DNA from 2 places in the Xanthomonas indica genome. Region 1 is predicted to be linked to the other one. Evidence: predicted binding sites of a transcription regulator. Region 1 holds the regulator's gene; the other holds the start of a gene.
The links. The regulator FliA, encoded in region 1, starts transcription of late flagellar genes. The targets are predictions, from matches to a motif close to TAAAGTTTNNCNNNCNNNGGCCGATAA.

Region 1 (10,929 bases):
TACGGGCACCCGGTTTCGCGAATCAACAATCGCGAACCGCTCATCCCGGCCTTATCGCGTCGCGGCTGAAGCCGCTCCTACAGCGGGAGGTGAGGCACACGGGAGCCGCTGTCGCGATTCCCCAATCCCCATTCCCGGATCCCAGCTTCATGGCGTCGCGGCTGAAGCCGCTCCCACAATGAAGGCATGCCAGTGGTGAACCGCTGTTGCGAATCCCCAATCCCGATTCCCAGCCTCACCGCGTCGCGGCTGAAGCCGCTCCTACGAGGAGATCAGGAAAAACGAGGCGCCAGGGAAGCCGCTTTGACGATTCCCCATTCCCGATTCCCCAATCCCAGCTCTCAAGCCTTCAAGCCATCCACATCCAGGATCAGCGCCAGGCGGCCGTCGCCGATCAGGGTGGCGCCGGCGTAGCCGGGCAGGCCACGCAGGGAGCGCGGCAGCGGCTTGATCACCACTTCCTCGCGGCCGCGGACCTGGTCCACCACCAGGCCCATGCGCGATTCGCCGGCCTGCAGCACCACCACGGTGAGCAGCGGCAGTTGCGGGGCGTCGATGTTGAGCCACTGGCGCAGGTCCACCAGCGGCAGGGTGTGCGACTGCCGGTCGAGCACGGCGCGGCCGTCGAACCAGCCCAGCGAGCGGCGCGGCGCATGCAGCACTTCGACCACGCGCGCCAGCGGCAGCGCGTAGACGGTGTCGCCGGCCTGCACCAGCAGGGTCGGCAGGATCGCCAGGGTCAACGGCACGCGGATCAGGAAGCGGCTGCCGCGGCCCAGCTCCGACTGGATCTGGATCTGCCCGCTGAGTTCGCGGATGCGCGACTGCACCACGTCCATGCCGACGCCGCGGCCGGAGATGTCGGTGACTTCGGACTTGGTCGAGAAGCCGGGCAGGAACACCAGGTGCAGGCATTCCTCGGTGCTCAGGCGGGCCGCGGCCTCGGGGTCGATCAGGCCCTTCTCGCGTGCCTTGGCGCGCAGCCGTTCCGGGTCGATGCCGGCGCCGTCGTCCTGCACCTCGATGCTGACGTAGTCGCCTTCCTGCTGCGCCGACAGGCGCACGTGGCCGCCGCGCGGCTTGCCGGTGGCCTCGCGCAGCGCCGGCGCCTCGATGCCGTGGTCGATGGCATTGCGCACCAGGTGCACCAGCGGATCGGCCAGCGCCTCGACCAGGTTGCGGTCCAGTTCGGTGTCGGCGCCGATCAGTTCCAGTTCCACTTCCTTGTTGAGGGAGCGGGCGACGTCGCGCGCCACCTTGGGGAAGCGCGAGAACACCTTGCCGACCGGCTGCATGCGCGTGCGCATCACCGCCGACTGCAGGCGCGCGGTGGCGATGTCCAGGCTGCTGACCGCGCGATCCAGTTCCTCGTCGCGCAGGCGCACGCGCAGGGTCTTGAGCCGGTTGCGCGAGAGCACCAGTTCGCCGATCAGGTTGACGATCGCGTCCAGGCGCTTGGTGTCCACGCGCACGGTGTGTTCGGGCTCGGCGGCCTTGGCCGGGGCGGCCGCGGCCTTGGGCGCGGGGCTGGGTGCGCGCGGCGCCGGCTGCAGCGCCTGCGGCGTGGCCGCCGGCGGCGCATCGCCGTGCAACTGGTCCAGCAGCGCCTCGAATTCGTCGTCGCTGATCAGGTCCGCATCGCCGGCTGCGGCGGCCTTGGGCGCGGGCGCCGGCGCGGCGCTCTTGGCCGGTGCCGGCGCCGGGGCGGCGTCGCCGTGCGCATCGAACTGCGCGATCAGCTCAGGCGGCGCGCGCGGCGGCTCCTGGCCGCTGCCGAAGGCGTCGAGCATCGACTGCAGATAGTCCAGCGACTGCTGCGCGGCGTCGAAGTGCCGCGCCTGCAAGGTGGCCTGGCCGGCACGGGCCATGCCCAGGGTTTCCTCCGCGGCGTGGCACAGCTCGACCATGGCGTTGATCGCCAGAAAGCCGGCGCCGCCCTTGAGCGTATGGAAGCCGCGGAACACGGCGTTGAGCTGGCCGCTGTCCTCTGGCGCCTGCTCCAGCGACACCAACTGCTCGCCGAGCCGGTCCAGGATCTCCTGGGCCTCGATGATGAAATCGGCAGCGATGTCGTCGGGTACGGCGCTCATAGATTTACAGTCCCAGGCCCGAGAGCAGGTCGTCGGCGTCGTTCTGCGACACGCCGTGGCGGTCCAGGCCGGGCAGGGCCGGGCCGGCCAGGCTGCCGTCGGCCTTGCGTTCTTCCTTCGGCGGCAGACCCAGCGCGCCGAAGCCTTCGTGTACGCGGCGCACGATGCCGGCGACGCGGCGGATGATCTGCCCGGTCAGGTCCTGGAAGCTCTGCGCCAGGGCCATTTCGGTGAGGTTGTGGCGGATCTTGTCGAGGATCTCGCTCTGGTCGCCGCTGAGGCCGCCGGCCGCCAGCTGGTTGGCCAGCGCACGGCATTCCTCGGCCAGGTCCAGGGTGCGGTGGCTGGCCTGTTCGGTCATCTCCACCACGTGGTCCAGGCGCGAGCAGGCATCGTCCAGCTCGCCGGCCTCGCTGGGCACCATCGGCAGTTCGCCGAGCGCCTGGCCCAGATCGCGCGCGAGCCGGCTCAGGCCCTGCATCATCGGCCGCGTGCGCCAGGCGGCGAGGGTGTCGATCTCCCTGCGCCAGCCGGCCTCGTCGCCGTTTTCCAGCGCGTCCAGCGCGCCTTGCAGGCGTTCGATCAGGGCAGTACGTTCGGCGGTGGCTTCCATTTAGGCAGTCGCCCCCAGGCGCTCGAAGATCTTGCCCAGCTTCTCCTGCAGCGTCTGCGCGGTGAACGGCTTGATGATGTAGCCGTTCACGCCGCACTGCGCGGCCTCGATGATCTGCTCGCGCTTGGCCTCGGCGGTGACCATCAGCACCGGCAGGTGCTTGAGCTTGTCGTCGGCGCGGATGTTGCGCAGCAGATCGATGCCGGTCATGCCCGGCATGTTCCAGTCGGTGACCACGAACTCGAACGGCGCCGAGCGCAGCGCGGCCAGGGCGCTGTTGCCGTCTTCGGCCTCGGCGGTATTGGTGAAGCCCAGATCGCCGAGCAGATTCTTGACGATGCGTCGCATCGTCGAGAAATCGTCCACGATCAAAATCCGCATGTTCTTGTTCACCACTGACTCCTAAGGGTTCCTATTCTTCGTCTTCCAGACCGGCATCGGCGACCTCGAACGCCTTCAGGCGTCCGCGCAACCGTACCGTGGCCTGGCCATGGATCTGACACACGCGCGACTCGCTGACCCCGAGCACCGCGCCGATTTCCTTGAGGTTCAATTCCTGCTCGTAGTACAGCGACAGCACCAACTGCTCGCGTTCGGGCAATTGCGCGATGGCCTTGCCCAGCTCGCGGCCGAATTCGCTGCGCTCGAGCATCTGCTGCGGATTGGGTCCGCCCTTGGCGATGGTATCCAGCTCGCCATGGTCCTCGATGCGCGACTCCAGGCTCAGCACCTGGCCGCGGGCGGCATCTTCCATCAAACGCAGGTATTCGGGAAGCGGCATCTCCATCGCCGCGGCCACTTCGTTGGCGGCGGCGGCGCGGCCGGTGCTCTGCTCGATCTTGCGGATCGCCGAGGCGGCATCGCGGGCGCGGCGGTGCACCGAGCGCGGCACCCAGTCGCCGCGGCGGATCTCGTCGATCATCGCGCCGCGGATGCGGATCGAGGCGTAGGTCTCGAACGAGGCGCCCTGTTCGGCGTCGTAGCTGCGCGAGGCCTCGATCAGGCCGATCATGCCGGCCTGGATCAGGTCGTCGATCTCCACGCTGGCCGGCAGCCGCGCCGCCAGGTGGTGGGCGATGCGCCGGACCAGGTCCGAGTGCTGGGCGATGTAGTCGTTGGCGCTGTTGCGCTGGACGGCGCGGTAGTGGGCGGCGGCGTTCATGCGGCCACCCCGCGCTGGATGATGCGTTCGACGAAGAACTCGACGTTGCCGCGCGGGGCGGTCGGCGCCTGCCAGCGCGCGGTGCGCCGGGCGATCTCCGAGATCGCCTGCGCCGACGGGCTGGACGGGTAGGCCTTGACCACCGGCTGCTGGCGCTGCACCGACAGGCGCAGCCAGTCGTCCTGCGGCACGCAGCCCAGGTAGTTCAGCGACACGTCGCCGAGGAACTTCTCGCAGACCCGGCTGAGCTTGTCGTACAGCAGGCGGCCCTCGTTGAGGTCGCGGACCATGTTGGCGACGATCTGCACCCGGTCCACGCCGCGCTCGCGCGAGAGGACCTTGATCAGGGCGTAGGCGTCGGTGATGGAGGCCGGCTCGTCGCAGACCACCACCACCGCGTCCTGCGCGGCCTGGCAGAAGGTCAGCACGCTGTCGGTGATGCCGGCGGCGGTGTCGACGATCATCACGTCCAGCTCGCGCTGCAGTTCGGAGAACACGTTGACCAGGCCCACGTGCTGGGCCGGCGGCAGCTCGGCCATGTAGCGGCGGCCGGAGGCGGCGGGCACCACCATCAGCCCGTTGGGCATGTCGATCAGCACCTCTTCCAGGGTGCAGCGCCCGGCGACCAGGTCGGCCACGGTGAACTTGGGGGTCAGCCCCAGCAGCACGTCGACGTTGGCCAGGCCGAGGTCGGCGTCCAGCAGCAGGGTGCGCTTGCCCATGTCGGCCAGCGCCATGGACAGGTTGACCGAGATGTTGGTCTTGCCCACGCCGCCCTTGCCGCCGGTCACGGCGATGGTGCGCACCGGACCCAGCGGTTCGCTGCGCGTCGCCGACAGGGGGAAGGCATTGGTCAGATTGACGTAGTCACGCGACGGCATGGGTCTGCTCCGGAGTACAGGGCTTATCGGCAGCGCGCCGCAAATCTTCAAGGCGCAATACCAGGCTGGCGGCGTTGGCGCGGTGCAGGTCGTCCGGCACACGCTGTCCATCGGTCACCCAGGTGATGGGGAGGCGGTGGTCCACGACCACCGACAAGGCACTGCCGAACCGCCCGGTCTCGTCCAACTTGGTCATGATGACCCCCTGTGGGTCGGCGCCGGCGAACCGGCGCACCACCTCGTCCAGGTCGGAGAAATGGGCGTTGGCAGGGAGGACCAGCAAGGATCGGACCACGCGCGAGGCGCGCAGCCAGTGCAACTGGGCGGCCAGGGCGCGGTCGCGCTGGCCCATGCCGGCGGTGTCGATCAGCACCAGCTTGTAGTCGGCCAGGCGTTCCAGCAGCTGCTGCAGCGCGGCATCGCTGTCGGCCTCGTGCACGGCGATGCCGAGCTGGCGGCCGTAGCTGTGCAGCTGTTCGCGGCCGCCGACGCGGACGGTGTCGGTGGTGACCAGGGCCACGTCGCGGGCGGCATGGCGCTCCAGGAAGCGCGAGGCCAGCTTGGCGATGGTGGTGGTCTTGCCGGCGCCGGTGGGGCCGATCAGGGCGATCACGCCGCCTTCCTCGAGGGGATCCAGCGCGGCGATCGGCAGGCGCTTGGACAGCAGGCCCAGCATCAGCCCGCGGCCGCGGTGCAGCTCCAGGTCGGCGGGGATCTGCATGACCACGTCGCGAGTGATGCCGCTGTCGAAGCCGTAGTCGTCCATCAGCTCCAGCGCCTGGGCGCGGACCGGCGAGCCGCGCAGACGCTCGTCGGTGAGGCGGTTCATCTCGCGCTCGATCATCTGCCGCATCAGCGCCAGTTCGTCGCGCAGCTGCGTCAATTGTTCGTCGTTCTGCGGGGCGGGGAAGGTCGGCACCGCCGCCAGCGCCGCCGCCGCCGGGATTCCGGCAGTGGCCGGCGCGTCGGCCTTGGCCACGCTGGGCGCGGCCGGGGCCGGGCTCGCCACCGGGGTCAGCGCCACCGCGGCGACGTCGTCGCGCCAGGCCGGCGCGGCGTCGACGGCCGGCGCCGCGGTGGCGGCGGCGAACGGGCTGGGCATCGGCACGCTGATCGGGGCGTTGCGGAACACGTCCTCGGGGATGCTGAAGTCGGCGCGGGCCGGGGCCTTGGCCGCTGCGGCCGGACGCGCTGCGGCGGCCGGCGCCGCCGCGGCGGGCATGGCCGAGGCGGCCAGCGCCGCCGGCTGGGTCAGCGGCCGGGCCGCGGGCGCGGCCGGGGCGGCCGGCGCGGCACCGCCGCGGCGTTCGCTGATCGCGGCCATCATCGCCATCGCCGGGTTGGCCGCGGCGCTCTCACCACGCGCGGCGCGCGGGGCGGGAGCGGCCGGTGCCTGCGCCGCGGCGGCGCGCGGCGCCTCGTCCGGGCGCACCGCATCCAGCGCCCGCTGCACCAGGGCTTCGTCGTAATTGCTGGCGGCGACGATCTCGATGCCCTCGTCGGTACGCCGGTTGGACAGGATCACCGCATCCGGGCCGTGCTCGTCGCGCACCATCCGGAAGGCGGTGCGCATGTCGGGGGCGACAAAGCGTTTGATCTTCATGGGTGGGAGCCGGAAATGGTGAATGGGGAATTGGGAATGGATGCGGGATCGGTGCCGGTACGTGGCGGGCCGCGGTGTCGTGTCTGGTTTTTCGTGATCGTGTTCATTGCTCTCTCCGCTGCCGGGGCAAGGGTGCGATTCCCCATTCCCTATTCCCGATTCCCGTCATCTCAACTGATCGTGCCCACCAGCTTCAGCCGCTTGTCCTCCGGCACTTCGCTGTAGGACAGGACCGACAGCGCGGGGACGCTGTGGCGGACCAGGCGGGCGAGGGCGGCGCGGACCTGCGCCGGGACCAGCACCACTGCCGGTTCGTTGCGCGCCTCCTGCTTGCTCACGCAGTCCGCCAGACTTTGGTGCAAGCGTTCGGCCAGTCCGGGTTCCAGCGCCGCGCCGTTGCCCTGGGTAGAGTCCTGCAAGACACGTTCCAATTGCGGGGCCAGGGTGAACACCGGCAGTTCCGGGGCCATGCCGGCGATCTCCTGGACGATGAAACGGCCCAGGGCGTTGCGCACGGCGGCGGTCAGCGCGCCGGGTTCCTGACTCTGCGGGGCATGCTCGACCAGGGCCTCGACGATCTTGCGCAGCTGCCGCACCGGGATCTTCTCGATCAGCAGGTTCTGCAGCACCCGCACCACCACCGACAGCGGCAGCGCCTTGGGGGTGAGATCCTCGACCAGCTTGGGCGCGCTCTTGGCCAGGGTCGCCAGCAGCTGCTGCACTTCCTCGTGGCCGAGCAGTTCCGGGGCGTGCTCACGGATCAGGTGCGAGAGGTGGGTGGCGATCACCGTGGCCGGGTCGACCACGGTGTAGCCCATGGTCTCGGCCTGGGCGCGCAGGTGCGGCTGGATCCAGATCGCATCCAGGCCGAACGCCGGGTCCTTGCCGGGAATGCCGTCGATCTTGCCGAGCGCGCCGCCCGGGTCCAGCGCCAGTTCGCGGTCCGGGTGGATGTCAGCGGTGGCCACCGGCACGCCGTGCACCAGCAGGCGGTAGGCATTGGCCGGCAATTCCAGGTTGTCGCGGATATGCACCGGCGGCACCAGGAAGCCGATGTCCTGGGTCAGCTTGCGGCGCACGCCCTTGATGCGGGCCATCAGTTCGCCGCCCTGGGCCTTGTCCACCAGCGGGATCAGCCGGTAGCCGACCTCCAGGCCCAGCGGGTCGATCGGGCGCAGTTCGTCCCAGCCCAGTTCGGCATTGGCCTGGGCCGCAGCCGCGGCCTGCGGCGCCGCCTCGGCGGCGGCCGGCGGCGGCAGCAGGCTGCGCTTCCACATCTTCCAGGCCAGCAGGCCCAGGATCAGCGCCAGCGTCAAGAAAGCGACATTGGGCATGCCCGGGATCAGGCCGACCAGGCCCAGGATCGCGGCGGCCACCGCCAGCGCCTTATGCTGGCCGAACACCTGGCCCATCATCGAGGCGCCCATGTCCTGCGAACGCGAGGCGCGGGTGACCAGCATCGCCACCGCCGAGGACACCAGCAGCGCCGGCAACTGCGCGACCAGGCCGTCGCCGATCGACAGCAGGGTATAGGTGGAGGCCGCCTGCGCGAACGGCATGCCATGCTGCAGCACGCCGACCGCCATGCCGCCGATCAGGTTGATGAACAGGATCAGGATGCCGGCGATGGCGTCGCCGCGGATGAACTTGCTGGCGCCGTCCATCGAGCCGTAGAAGTCGGCTTCCTCGCGCACTTCCTCGCGGCGGGCCTTGGCTTCCTCGCGGGTCAGCAGGCCGGCGTTGAGGTCGGCGTCGATCGCCATCTGCTTGCCGGGCATGGCGTCGAGGATGAAGCGCGCGGTCACTTCCGACACGCGCCCGGCGCCCTTGGTGATGACCACGAAGTTGATGATGGTCAGGATCGCGAACACCACGATGCCGACCGCATAGTTGCCGCCGATCACGAATTCGCCGAAGGCCTCGATCACCTTGCCGGCGGCGCCGTGGCCGTTCTGGCCGTTGATCAGGATCACGCGGGTGGAGGCCACGTTCAGCGCCAGGCGCAGCATCGTGGTCATCAGCAGCACGATCGGGAAGATGCTGAACTCCAGCGGCCGCTTCACGTACACCACCGCCAGCAGCACCATCAGCGAGATGGCGATGTTGAAGGTGAACAGGGCGTCCAGCACCGGGGCGGCCAGCGGCACCACCACCATCGCCAGCATCAGCAACACGATCACCGGGGCGCCGAGCCCGTGCTTGATCATGTCCATGACTTTGCGCGTATTCATCTGCGCGGCGGGCTGACTCATGGCTGGCTCCCCGGGGCGAATTCATCGACTTCCAGCGGCGGCAACGGCGGCATCGGCCCGCTGCGCCAGGCGCGCAGCTGGTAGACGTACGAGAGGACCTGCGCCACCGCGGAATACAGTCTCACGGGAATTTCCTTGCCGAGTTGGCCTTCCCTATACAAGGCGCGTGCCAAAGGCGGGGCCGAGATCACCGCCACCCGGTGCTGCTCGCCCACCTCGCGGATGCGGAAGGCGATCTCGTCCACGCCCTTGGCCACCACGGTGGGGGCGCGCATGCGCCCGCTCTCGTACTTCAGCGCCACCGCGTAGTGGGTGGGGTTGACCACCACCACGTCGGCCTTGGGGACCGCTTCCATCATCCGCCGCTGCGACATCTGCATCTGCATCTGGCGGATGCGGCCCTTGACCTCGGGGCTGCCGTCGCTTTCCTTCATTTCCCGGCGCACTTCCTCCCGGGTCATCTTCAATTTGCGGATGTAATTCCACTTCTGATAGGGCGCGTCGATCGCGGCCAGCAGCGCCAGCGCGCCGGCGGTGTACAGCAGCAGCCGCAGGGTGAACCCCAGGCCGTGGCCGATGGCCTGCTCCAGCGGCTGCAGCAGCAGCCCGCGCAGGAAGTCGACGCTGCCCCACAGGCACAGCAGCGCGGCACCGCCGACGAAGCCCATGCGCAGGATCGATTTCAGCAGTTCGGCGATGGTCTCGGCGCCGTACATGCGGCTCAGCCCGGCCATCGGGTTGAGCCGGTCGAACTTGGGGATCAGCGCCTGGCCGGAGAAGCGCAGGGTGCCCATCAGCACCGGCGCGGCGAAGCTGGCGGCAAAGCAGATGCCGACCAGCGGCAGCACCACCCAGAGCAGGTTCAGCAGCAGCTCGCCGAAATGGCCGAACATGGCCTCCGGATGCTGGCGCAGCGACAGGTCCGGGCGCAGCGCCTGTTTCAGCCAGGCCACCGCGCCGGCGGTCATGGAGGTGGACAGCCCCATCAGGGCGAAGACGCCGGCGCTGAACACCGCGGCCGTCGCCAGTTCGCGCGAATGCGGGATGTTGCCCTGTTCGCGGGCTTCGCGCAGACGTTTGTCTGTTGGCTGTTCTGTGCGCTCTGCGCCTTCTTCGCTCTCGGACATCGGGGGATGCGCTCGGCCAGGATCGACCCTGCGCACTGCAAGGACCGTGCCGGTCCTTGGTCGGGCACCTACCGCCGCCGCGACGCGCCTTCAGGCCCGGCTAGGCCGGCTGCAGTTCCACCCGGTCGCGGCCCAGGCGCTTGGCCTGGTACAGCGCCGCATCGGCGCGCGCCAGCAACTGCTGCAGGGATTCGCCCGGGCGGTACCAGGCCACGCCAATCGAGGCGGTGATGGCCAGCTGGCGCTCGCCGATGCGCAGCGGCTGCCCGGCGATGGTGGCGCGCAGGGCCTGCAGCCGTTCGCCGCAACTCGGCGGCAAGCCGGGGAGCACCGCCAGCAGTTCCTCGCCGCCGTAGCGACCGACCAGGTCGGCGTCGCGCAGGTTGGCGCCCAGGCGACGCGCCACCTCGATCAGCACCGCATCGCCGACCAGGTGGCCATGCTCGTCGTTGATCCGCTTGAAATGGTCCAGGTCGATCATCGCCACCGCCAGCGACGTGTGTTCGGCCTCGCTGCGGCGCATCTGCGCGGCCAGCGCATCGAGGATGCCGGCGCGGTTGAGCAGGCCGGTGAGGGCGTCGTGCGAGGCCTTTACCGCCAACGCGGCACGGGCGATCTCCAGTTCGCGCTTGTCGTGCTCCAGTTCCTCGGTACGCCGTGCCACCAGGTCGGCCAGCTCGCGCTGGCGCTGGTGCAGGCGGCGTTCGCGCCAGTGCAGCAGCGCCGTCACCAGGCCGCCGCCGAGCAGCAGGTACAGCGCCAGCATCGGCTGGCTGCGCCACCACACCGGCGCCACCGAGAACGCCACCCGCAGCGGCGCCGAGGCGCTGCGCCGGTAGGCGTCGAGCAACTGGATCTCCAGCACGTAGTGGCCCGGCGCCAACGGCGGTTGCTCGAACTCGAAGTTGGGCGTGTGCAGCCAGCGGGTGTGGGCGCCCTCGAAGCGATAGCGGAAGCTGATGCGGCTGCGTTCGTCGTACAGATCCGGCGAACCGACCGCGATGTGCAACGGATCGTCGCTCCAGGGCAGGCGCGCGCCCGCGCCGATGGCGACGCCGCCGCGGCTGAAATTCTGCAGCGCCAGCCGCGGCGCCCGCGCCGGGAACAGCCGGGACGGATCCTGCAGGTGGGTGACGCCGCGGCTGCTGCCGAGCCACACCGAGCCGTCGTGGTCCTCCAGGAAGGCCGATTCGGACATGTC
Region 2 (10,929 bases), 1.0 Mb from region 1:
GTCAAGGAGCGGCTGATCAACGAGGCCCAGGCCTACGCCGCCAAGGTGGTGCCGGAGGCGCGCGGCCAGGCGGCACGCACCCGTACCGTCGCCGAAGGCTACAAGGAAGCGGCGATCGCCCGCGCACAGGGCGATGCCGAGCGCTTCACCCTGCTGCAGCAGCAGTACCAGAACGCGCCGGAGGTCACCCGCAAGCGGCTGTGGCTGGAGACAATCCAGCAGGTGCTGGCGGAGAACCGCAAGGTCATCGGCGGCGACGGCCGCCAGCTGATCTACGTGCCGATGCCGGCCGAGGGCAAGGCGCCCGCCACGTCCACCCCGCCGACCTCGCCGACCACCGGCGGATCGCTGCCGACGGTGCCGCAGGAGGTGCTGATGCCGTCCTTGAACAGCAGTTCGGCCGAAAGTGTCCGCAACCCGGAGCGCACGCCGCGCCCGACCGGCCGTGAGGAGATCCAGCGATGAAACTGTCATTGTGGGCCGGCATTGCCGTCGTCGCGCTGTTCGCGCTGCTCAGCTCGGTGTTCGTGGTGCCCGAGGACAAGGCGGCGATGGTGCTGAACCTGGGCCGCGTGGTGCGTGCCGACCTCAAGCCGGGCCTGCACTTCAAGGTGCCGCTGGTCGAGTCGGTGCGCATGTTCGACCGCCGCTTCCAGGTGATCGACACCACCCCCGCGCGCTACTTCACCGCCGAGCAGAAGGACGTCAGCGTCAGCTTCTTCGCCATCGGCTACATCTCCGACGTGCGCGCCTTCTACCGCGCCACCCAGGGCGGCGACGAGAAGGTGGCCAACAGCCTGCTGGCGCCGATCATCACCGACTCGCTGCGCAACCAGATCAACTCGCGCACCCTGCAGCAGCTGGTGTCCGGCGACCGCAGCGAACTGATCGCCAAGCAGCTGGTGGCGATCAACGCGGCCAGCAAGACCCTGGGCATGCAGATCGTCGACCTGCGCATCAAGCAGATCGACCTGCCGACCGACAGCCAGGTGATCACCGACGTGTACGAGCGCATGCGCGCGCAGCGCAAGCAGGAAGCGGCCAAGCTGCGCGCCGAGGGCGAGGAGCAGGCGCTGACCATCCGTGCCCAGGCCGACCGCGAGAGCACGGTGCTGGTCGCCGAGGCCGAGCGCGACGCGCAGAAGCTGCGCGGCGAAGGCGATGCCGAGGCCGCCAGCGTCTACGGCAAGGCCGGCTCCGCCGACCCGTCGTTCTACGCCTTCTACCGCAGCCTGGAGGCCTACCGCGGCGCCATGGCCGACGGCAACGGCGTGATCGTGCTCGACAAGAACGATCCCTTCCTGCAGTACCTCAAGAGCGATCGCTGAGGGGTGGGATTGGGGAGTGGGGATTGGGGATTCGTAAGGGCGGGTTCCCTGCTCAGCCTCTTCTTTGCTCTTGCGATTGTTGCTTTTGCTTCGCTTTTGATGTGCCGGGCCCCCTACGTAGCGGCGAACAGGGCGGGAAAAACCCGAAGGGCGGCGCACATGGATGTGCGCCGTTCGCGGCAGGGGCAGGATGCCCCTTCCGCGAATCCCGTCCTGTTCGCGGACCCGTAGCGCGCAGCGCGAAGGGCGCGGAGTCGGGGTGTGCTTTCTTTTGGTTACTTTTCTTTGCACAAGCAAAGAAAAGTGACCCGCTTCAGCGGAAGCTGTTGCTCTTGCTCTGATACTCCTGCATCCGTCTTGACGGCCACTCATCTCTGGCGACCGCCATGCACGATCTCATCGCCGCGGTTTGCCTGATGGTGATCCTCGAAGGCCTGCTGCTGTTCGCCGCGCCGGAGGCATGGCGGCGGATGGTCCAGCAGATGTTGAGCATGCCGCCGCGGCAGTTGCGTGGGGCCGGCGCCATTGCCGTCGGCGTGGGCCTGCTGGCGCTGTGGTGGGTGCGCGGCTGAGCCAGGCGGGTGGCGGCCGCCGGGCCTGAACGCGGCCGGTCAGGGGGTGGTGACTGCCACCCAAAACCCGGATAATGCACAAAAGCCGGCCGGGCCCGCTCCACGCGAGCGTCTCGACCGGCTTTTTCCGTGTATGGGTCCGCCGCCGCCTGGACGCTCCCCGATGGAGCGGCCGCACCGGTGCCGGTCGTCCCCGCACGGCCACCACATCCGCGTGGCCCCGACGGTCGCGCAGCAAACCAGGAGTTACCCAGCCATGGGTCAGTCAGTTGTCGTGCTCGGCGCCCAGTGGGGCGATGAAGGCAAAGGCAAGATCGTCGATCTGCTCACCGAGGAAATCGGCGCCGTCGTCCGCTTCCAGGGCGGCCACAATGCCGGCCACACCCTCGTCATCAACGGCAAGAAGACCGTCCTGCACCTGATCCCGTCCGGCATCCTGCGCGCCGACGCGCTGTGCCTGATCGGCAACGGCGTGGTGATCTCCCCGGCCGCGCTGCGCAAGGAGATCGAGGAGCTGGAGACCTCCGGCGTGGAAGTACGTTCGCGCCTGAAGATCTCGCCGGCCGCGCCGCTGATCATGCCGTACCACATCGCCCTGGATCAGGCCCGCGAGAAGGCCGCCGGCGGCAAGGCCATCGGCACCACCGGCCGCGGCATCGGTCCGGCCTACGAAGACAAGGTGGCGCGCCGCGGCATCCGCGTCGCCGACCTGCATTACCCGCCGCAGCTGGAAGAGCTGCTGCGCACCGCGCTGGACTACCACAACTTCGTGCTCACCAAGTACCTGGGCGTGGAAGCGGTCGACTTCCAGAAGACCTTCGACGAAGCGCTGGCCTTCGGCGAGTACGTCCAGCCGATGAAGTCCGACGTCGCCGGCATCCTTCACGACCTGCGCAAGCAGGGCAAGCGCGTGCTGTTCGAAGGCGCGCAGGGCGCGCTGCTGGACATCGACCACGGCACCTATCCCTACGTCACCAGCTCCAACACCACCGTCGGCGGCGCACTGGCCGGCACCGGCGTGGGCGCCCAGGACATCGACTACGTGCTGGGCATCGCCAAGGCCTACGCCACCCGCGTCGGCGGCGGCCCGTTCCCGACCGAGCTGGACGACGAGATCGGCCAGGGCATCCGCGACCGTGGCGCCGAGTATGGTGCCTCCACCGGCCGCCCGCGCCGCTGCGGCTGGATGGACATCGTCGCGCTCAAGCGCGCGGTGGCCATCAACGGTATCTCCGGCCTGTGCATCACCAAGCTCGACGTGCTCGACGGCATGGAGAAGCTGAAGGTGTGCATCGCCTACGAATACCGCGGCAAGCGCACCGAATACGCGCCGCTGGACGCGCAGGGCTGGGAAGAGTGCACCCCCGTGTACCTGGAATTCCCGGGCTGGAGCGAGAACACCCACGGCATCACCGTGTGGGACGAACTGCCGCCCGCCGCCCGCGCCTACCTGCGCGCGCTGGAGGAACTGGCCGGCTGCCCGATCTCGATCGTCTCCACCGGCCCGGACCGCGAGCACACCATGGTGCTGCAGGATCCGTTTGCCTGACGCAGGTGGCACGCGGATCCTTCTCCCGTACGCGGGAGAAGGAGGCGCCGAGTCTCCAAAGAGCCCCGCGACAGCGGGGCTTTTTATTTGCACGCACCGAGCTGCATGAGGCATCGCGCCGGGAATGTGTGCGGGCGTGTGGGCGGCTGATCGAACAGCGCGCGCGTGCTTGCTGCGGCTCCGCGCAATCGGAGTTGCCGGTTGCCTTCGCGCAAGCAGCAGCCCATGTCCATCTGCGCGACAGCACAGTTGCGCTAGCATGCCGCGGCACCCGCATGCCGCCACTCGACAAGGACGACCGCCGATGTTCGCTGCACTGTTCGATACGCTGTTCAACCGCACGCCCAGTCCCGATGCCTTCGCCAGGATGTACACCGACGCCCTGCGCGCGCGCGGCTATCGCGAGGAGTTGGTCTATCAGCCCGACGCGTTCCGGCTGGTCGGCGGCAACGGCTACACCATCTATCTGCACAACGCCTATCAGGCCTACAAGACCGCGCCACGCAAGGGCCGCGCCGAGGCATTGCGCGCCTACGTGACGTCATCGCTCAACGCACAGGAAGAGAGTGGACGGGAAAAGACATTCGAAGAGGTGCGCGCGACGCTGATGCCGGTGATCCGCAATCGCGGCATGTTCGAGGAGCTGCGGCTGGAGCACGTGCTCGAGAAGGGTCTCGATGCGCCATTCCCGTATGCGTGGCGCGACATTGCCGAGGATTGCGTCGAGTTGCTGGCGCTGGATCTGCCGGACACGATTTCCACGCTGTTCCAGGGGCCGCGTGCGGCATGGGGGATCACCCTGGACGAAGGCCTGACCATCGCCCGTGACAATCTGCGCGAGGCAACCGCCGACCAATTCGTCGAAGTCGCACCCGGCGTGTTCCGCGGCGCATGGCAGGACGCCTACGACACCAGTCGTGCCTTGCTCCCCGATGTGCTGTACCGCGTTCCGGTGGCGGGCAATCCGCTGTTCATGCTGCCGGCGCGCGACTGCCTGCTGGTGGTGGGCGATCGCGATGCGGCCGCCATCGGCGCGATGCTGGAACTGAGCCTGGAAGCGGCCGCGCAAGGGCGCAGCGTGTCCGCGCTGGTGTTCACCTACGACGAAGCGCGCCGCATCGTGCCGTTCGCGCTGGCGTTGCCCGAGCAGCGCCAGCGCCAGGCGGACCTGCGCCGGCTGCTGGACGCGCCTGCCTATGCCGACCAGAAGGCGGCGCTGGACAAGCTCCACGACGCCACCGACCAGGACATCTTCGTCGCATCGTTCAGCGTCTACCAGGAGCGCGATGACGGTGCGCGGCAGTTTTCGCTCTGTACCTGGACCAAGGGCGTCGAGACGTTACTTCCCAGGGCCGACCGGATCGCCTTGATCGTCCCGCGCGACGACGCCGAGGGGGACGAGGTCGCCGTGGTGGCCTGGGACGAGGCGATTACTGCGTTCGGCGACCTGATGCAGCCGCAGCCGCCGCTGTATCCGCCGCGCTACCGCGTGCGGGCGTTTCCCGATGACGCGCAGCTCCGGCAGCTGACGCCGCTGTGATGGGGGCGTCGGGATCCGGGATGTGTGGTGCGCGGCGTGTTCCCGACCCTTACCCCAGCCTCTCTCCCGGTGGGAGAGGGGCTAGCTGCGGTCCTAACTGGTGCGCGCCCGTGCTGGCATAGCGTGCACTAGGTCGGTTACAGCGCGGGATAAGACTCAAGAAATCGCCTGCGCGGCCGATAGCAGCGCACGGGTCGGCGTCGCTGCACATCGGCAGCGACACGCGGGGAACCAGATTGCGCCGGCGGTTGCCGTGCCCAGGGCTCCGGCGTGCGCCGCGGCATCTTGGGGGAGAAGGCAGTGCGCAGTCGCTTGGTTTGGCAGTCGCTCGGGGCGCTGCTGTGGTGCGGTGCGCTCGCGCCGTGCGTGGTGGCACAGACAGCGTCAGCGCCCGCGTGCGCGCCGACGCAGGCGTTGCCAGCCTGCGTGGCGGCCGTGCGTGCCGACGATCCGACGGCCGCGCTGCGCATGGGCTTGCCGGCGTGGGAGGCCGCGGCCGACAAGCAGGGCTTGGTTCCCCTTGGCCTGGAACTGGTGGACGCGGCGTCCGCGGCGGGTCAGCCGGACACCGTGGTGTCCATCGGCTCGGCGTTGCTCGCCCAGCCGTTGTCGCCGCAGCAGCGGCTGCGTTTGCTCAAAAAGCTCAATGGCGACATCTGGCGGCCCCGCGATGCTGCTCGCATCGCCCAGCTTGAGGGCGAGATGCGGCGCCTGGAAAAAGAACTGCCGGACGAACCAAAGATCGCTGAACTGTGGCGAATGCTCGCTGCTTCCTACTACCTGATGGGCGCGCAGGACGACGCCCTGCGCGTCGCCCGCATCGCCTTGTCGAAGGTGCGCACCCATCCCGACCTGGTGGAGTACAACGCCAATCAGATCATCTTCATCGTGTCCTCGCAGCAGGGCCGCATGCCCGATGCCATCGCCGCCGTGCTCGAAGTGGAGCGCGTGGGCAAGGCGCTGGGCAAACCGGACGACGCCGCCATGCTGCACAACGCCACCGGCGTGTTCGTCTATGCCCACGAGTGGAAAAAGGCGATCGAGTACGGACAACGTGCGCTGGCCGCCTACGATGCCAAGCCGCGCAAGGGACTGGCGCGCGCCGATGTGCTCAACAACCTCGGCTCGGCCTACGAAGGCGCCAACGAGCTGCCGCGTGCCGAGGCCATCTACCGGCAGGCGCTGGCGTCGGCGCGCGCCGACGACAAGGCGTCGGTGGTCGGGCCGCTGAACAACCTCGCCAACGTGCTGCGTCGCCAGCATCGCCCGCAGGAGGCTTTGCCGCTGTTGCGCGAAGCCGCCGCGGCGCTGGAGAACGTTGCGCATGGCGGCGATCATGGCGACAACGGCGAAGCCGCCATCGTCTATTCCAATCTTGGCGTCACCCTGGCGGACCTCGGCCAGCGCGAGGCCGCGGCCACCGCGTTCGAGCGCTCGCGGCAGTTGTTCGCGCACTCGGACAACGTGCCGCGGCGGCTGGAACTGTACCCGCGCATGATCGACAACCTCGACGCGCTCGGCCGCGACCACGAGGCGCTGGCGCTGATGCGCGAATACAAGGCGGTCAACGACGACGCGGTGAATGTCGAATCCAAGACCCGCATCGCCGAGCTTGAATCGGCGGTTGACCTGGCGCGCAAGAAGAGCGAATTGGCCGCGCTTGGCCGCACCCGCGCCGCCGAACAGGCCGCCTACGCGCAACTGCAGGCGCGCGAACAGCGCCAGCGCAGCGTGCTCTACGGCCTGTTGGCCGCGCTGCTGGCGCTGGCCGGCTTCTTCCTGCTCAAGGTGCGCGAAGGCCGCGTGCGCCGGCGCATCAACGCCGAACTGGCGCGCAAGAACGACGAGATCCAGACCCAGCACCGCGAACTGGAACAGCTCACCGCCACCATCCGCCGCCAGAGCGAAGAGGACGCCCTCACCGGCCTGCGCAACCGCCGCTACGTCACCGCCTGGCTGCAGGCGCGCGAGGCGGAAGCGACGCCCGAGCGCACCCAGGAACCGCTGCTAATCGCGCTGCTGGATGTCGACCATTTCAAGCGTGTCAACGACCTGCACGGCCACGAAGGCGGCGACCACGCCCTGATGCACCTGGGCGATTTGCTGCGCGAGTGCGCGCGCAGCACCGACATCATCGCCCGCTGGGGCGGCGAAGAATTCCTGTGGATCTGCCCCGGCGGCACCCTGGCCGACGCCCCACGCCTGTTCCGTCGCCTGCGCGAACGCCTGCAGGCCGAACCGCTGGTACGCCCGACCGGCCGCATCGCCCTCACCGTGTCGATGGGCGTGAGCCTGTTTCCCGCCCACCCCGGCGGCGACTGGCCGCTGAGCCTGCGCATCGCCGACGCCGCGCTGTACCGCGCCAAGCATGCCGGCCGCGATCGGTGGGTTGGGTTGACGTTGGAAGGTGTGGCGACTGACCTAGGTGCCGATGTGTCGCTGGAGGCGCTGGAGGCAGAGGGGCGGCTGCGGCAGAGTGGGGGTGGGGGCGATGGGGTGGTGTTTGTGGTGGGGCAGGGGGTGGTGTGACAGCGCGATTCACGCGAGTGCAATGGCAGGCACTCGCTCCATTGGCTGTGCGCGTTTTGGCCAGAGGCGGCGGGGCGCGAGCGCAGTGATCGCAGTAGTGCTCTGTCGCGGCACATGATCACTGCATCATCCTGACACCATCCAGCAGCGGTATTCACGGCCCGCGCCATAGCCTCGAACGACACACGAGGAGATGCTAGATGAACACGCATGACGCTACGAACGGCAAGAGCGTCGACGATACGGCCAAGGTGCCCACGCCGAAGAACGGAGACTTGGACCGCGAAGCGCCACAGCCCGATCCGCAGGCCGGGATTGCACGCGAAGTGGGCGATCTTGAAGACGCGGAGGCGGTGGACGAGGACGGCGCTCTGCCTGGACGCGCCGGTGGCGGGTTGGCTGGCGGCTGAGTGAAACCAGCGCCAACGTAGTGCTCTGCGACGCCAGCGTCGAGTGCAGCGAAGGCACTGCCTTGTACGGAAACGCTCCTCGCGTCGCCCGATGCGGTCGGCGACCGCCATGCATGTTGCTGGCGGCCGCTTGCACGTTCGTAAAGCTAGAGCGCGTGCACTAGCGGCCGCGGCTGCGCGTCTTGCGTCTGCGCCGGTGACTCCACCTGTTGCGTCTGGGCTTGCGGCTCCGGCTGCTGCGCCTGCGCAATCGCATAGGACTGCTGCACCGGCGTCTGCGCCGCTTCCGCCCTGGACATATGTGCGCGCTGCTTGGCCGGATCGTTGGCGGCGCCCTGCACGATGAAGATGGTTTCGCCCGCGGCAGCGGTTGCGGTCTGCTGGCTGAGCGCGACCTGGTCGACGCTGCTGAAGTGGTGTTGCTTGGCCAGGACGTACAGGCTCGCGCTGACGCGGTCGGTGTCGGCCGGGTTCAATTTGCCGGGGCCATTGAGCCCTTAGACCTTGTCGCGGATCTGCTGCAGCATCGTGTGATCGGGGTGGTCGGCGCGTGTGGGGTCGGCCGCGGGGGCTGGCGCGCGTTGTTGTTCCCGTTCGTCCGGTGCGTGATACCGCAGCTCCTCGGTGCGTTCCGGCGACAGCATGCGGTTGCCGACGCCCGGTTCGAGGCGTCGGGAGAAGCGCTGCACGGGTACGTCCATCAGTTCGCCGAAGGTGCGGTAGGCGGAGTTGCTGTTGACGGTCTCGCCGAAGACCTTGAAGCCGTAGTTTGGATAGTCGCGGTCCTGTGCGTTGAGTTCCGGCACGGCGCGCACCGCGGTATTCCAGCGCTCCAGGATCTCGCGCTTGTCGCCGGTGGCGACCGTGCGCGCCGGTTGGTCGTCGCGGATGTAGGTGGTGCTGTCGACCTTCTCGCCGATGGAGTGGGCGTAGGCAGGATCGTGCGGGTAATGCCAGGCGCGCAGCGCGTGCCGGGTGGCGTCGGTGCCGATGGGGATGGCCTGGCCGGTCTGGCGATCGGTGGCCAGGCCATGCAGTTCCGCCACGGCCTTGCCATGTTCGTCGCGCAGCACCCAGAAGGCGTGGCCGGCGATGCCGATGACGCCGAGCGAGCGGGCTTCGATGGCGTAATTGGGCATGGTCGTGTCCTTCCTTGGTCGCTGTGATGGCGTGGGGGTCAGAACTGCCGTGTCCTATTCGGACTCACTGTGGTTGCGTGGCGACGCAGCGATCCAGTGCGGTCTTGAGATCCTGCATCGCCTGGTCGACGCCCAGGTCGACGAAATAGGCGCCAGCGCCCTTGAGCGCGAGATTGGCCTGGCTGGCGCCCGGTAGACGCTCCAGGCGCAGGCGAAAGCCGCTGCGGTTCGCTTCGGGGAAGTCGCCCGATTCCAGGATGCCTCGCGCCGCATCTTCGCGGGTGACCTTGGGCCAGGAGCTGCTGGTCTCGGACAGGGTGGCGATGCTGGATTCGGCGCAGTCGAACAGGCGCTGGTTGGGCAGGTCGGCCGGAACGCGCAGTGCCGCCGAGGCCATGGGCGTCTTGCGGGCGGCGGCGGACATGCTGCACGCGCTGGCGACCAGCGCCAGGCCGGCGAGTCGGGCAATGCGGCGCCACGGCGTCATGAGGACGTTCCTTGCGTGGGCGGTGGCGAGCTTCCTGCTCGGCGCATCATGCCGGATGCGCCAGGTGCTGGTCAGCGCCGCGCGCGCCGCCAGGCAATCAGGGCCACGGCGGCCAGGGCGGCGACGGTGCCGACCGCGGCCACCTGCGCCGCGCGCTTGGCGCGTTGTTCGCGCAGGCGCAGCGCGGCGTCGCCTGCGTCGTCGGCGGACAGCGGCGAGCGGTACACGCTGTGCGCGGCGGCGCGGCCGGAGATGGCGGCACGGCGCGCGGGCGGGGTCGGGGCGCTGTCGGTGGCGGTATCGTCCACGGCGTGGGCGGTGTCGGTGATCATGGTGGGTTGCATCCTCGGCGCTGCATTCATGCGTGTGTGGATCGAGCGGTAGGTTAGGGAAGGCCGCTCCATCTTTCCAAGCGCCACGTTAACGCGGCGCGGGGGAAAAGTAATGTGCAGGCGCGGCGACGCGGGCACCCGCTCAGCCGACCGGGCGCACCATCAGCAGCACGTGGCTGCCGTAGGAATCGGCTTCCTGCACGGGCTGCCAGCCGTGGCGGGCATACAGGCCGCCGTCCAGGTGCTCGGTCTGCAGATACAACGCGCCCAGGCCCAGGGTCGCGGCGTCGGCCAGGGCCTGGGCAAGCAGGCGGCCGGCAATGCCACGTCCGCGATAGGCCGCGTCCACGTACACGCCGCCCAGCCAGTACGGGTACTGGGGGAAGGCGTCCATCTCCCGGTATTTCAGCTGCGCCACGGCGATCGCGCGGGCGCCGTCGAAGGCCACCAGCCGCCGTGGCAGGCCGTGCGCATCCGGCGCGCGTTGCAGTTGGCGCAGTTCGTCGTCCAGCGAGAAGCCTGCCTCCTGGCCCCAGGCCGCGTGGTACCAGGCGGCGATCTGCGGCAGTTCCGGTGCGTGCTGGTCGAGATGACGGACGTCCATGTGCGCGGCGGTGCGTTGCGACGGAGCAGAGAAGTGTAAGCGGGGAGGGAGCTTCGATCAGACCAGGGCCGCGCGGCAGTCCGTATCCATGTAAGCACTGACGGCCGATCACGGACGCGATACCCGCCACGCGCGGCTCGAACGGCGGCCATGTCCACGCGCGTCTCCACGCGCTCACGGCGGCCAGTTTGGCGATAATGCCGGCCTGTTCCGTCAGGATCGCCGCATGACCGCTCTCACCGAACGTTACGCGCGTGCCGTGGACTATGCGCGCATCGCCCACGCCGGCCAGTTCCGCAATGGCGGCAAGGTGCCGTACCTGAGCCACGTGCTGGGCGTGTCGACGCTGGTGCTGGAGGCCGGCGGCGACGAGGAGCAGGCGATCGCGGCGCTGCTGCACGACGTGGTGGAGGATTGCGGCGCCGGGCACGAGGCGGTG

Region 2: a site for FliA is predicted at 5,146-5,172, ahead of Q7W82_RS08365 (GGDEF domain-containing protein). Genes of this name have one in related genera too.

Annotation. Positions count from the first base shown of each region.
Region 1 covers NZ_CP131914.1:2,959,064-2,969,992, forward strand. Annotated here, with positions in the region: gene Q7W82_RS12785 (chemotaxis protein CheA) at 342-2,090, opposite strand; gene Q7W82_RS12790 (protein phosphatase CheZ) at 2,095-2,703, opposite strand; gene cheY (chemotaxis response regulator CheY) at 2,704-3,096, opposite strand; gene Q7W82_RS12800 (RNA polymerase sigma factor FliA) at 3,116-3,865, opposite strand; gene Q7W82_RS12805 (P-loop NTPase) at 3,862-4,746, opposite strand; gene flhF (flagellar biosynthesis protein FlhF) at 4,733-6,349, opposite strand; gene flhA (flagellar biosynthesis protein FlhA) at 6,520-8,580, opposite strand; gene flhB (flagellar biosynthesis protein FlhB) at 8,598-9,728, opposite strand; gene Q7W82_RS12825 (diguanylate cyclase) at 9,829-10,929, opposite strand, start outside.
Region 2 covers NZ_CP131914.1:1,911,805-1,922,733, forward strand. Annotated here, with positions in the region: gene hflK (FtsH protease activity modulator HflK) at 1-465, shown strand, start outside; gene Q7W82_RS08345 (protease modulator HflC) at 462-1,328, shown strand; gene Q7W82_RS08350 (DUF2065 domain-containing protein) at 1,715-1,900, shown strand; gene Q7W82_RS08355 (adenylosuccinate synthase) at 2,157-3,449, shown strand; gene Q7W82_RS08360 (hypothetical protein) at 3,754-4,989, shown strand; gene Q7W82_RS08365 (GGDEF domain-containing protein) at 5,425-7,518, shown strand; gene Q7W82_RS08370 (hypothetical protein) at 7,719-7,928, shown strand; gene Q7W82_RS08375 (XVIPCD domain-containing protein) at 8,075-8,404, opposite strand; gene Q7W82_RS08380 (hypothetical protein) at 8,426-9,067, opposite strand; gene Q7W82_RS08385 (hypothetical protein) at 9,132-9,554, opposite strand; gene Q7W82_RS08390 (hypothetical protein) at 9,626-9,886, opposite strand; gene Q7W82_RS08395 (GNAT family N-acetyltransferase) at 10,029-10,490, opposite strand; gene Q7W82_RS08400 (HD domain-containing protein) at 10,717-10,929, shown strand, end outside.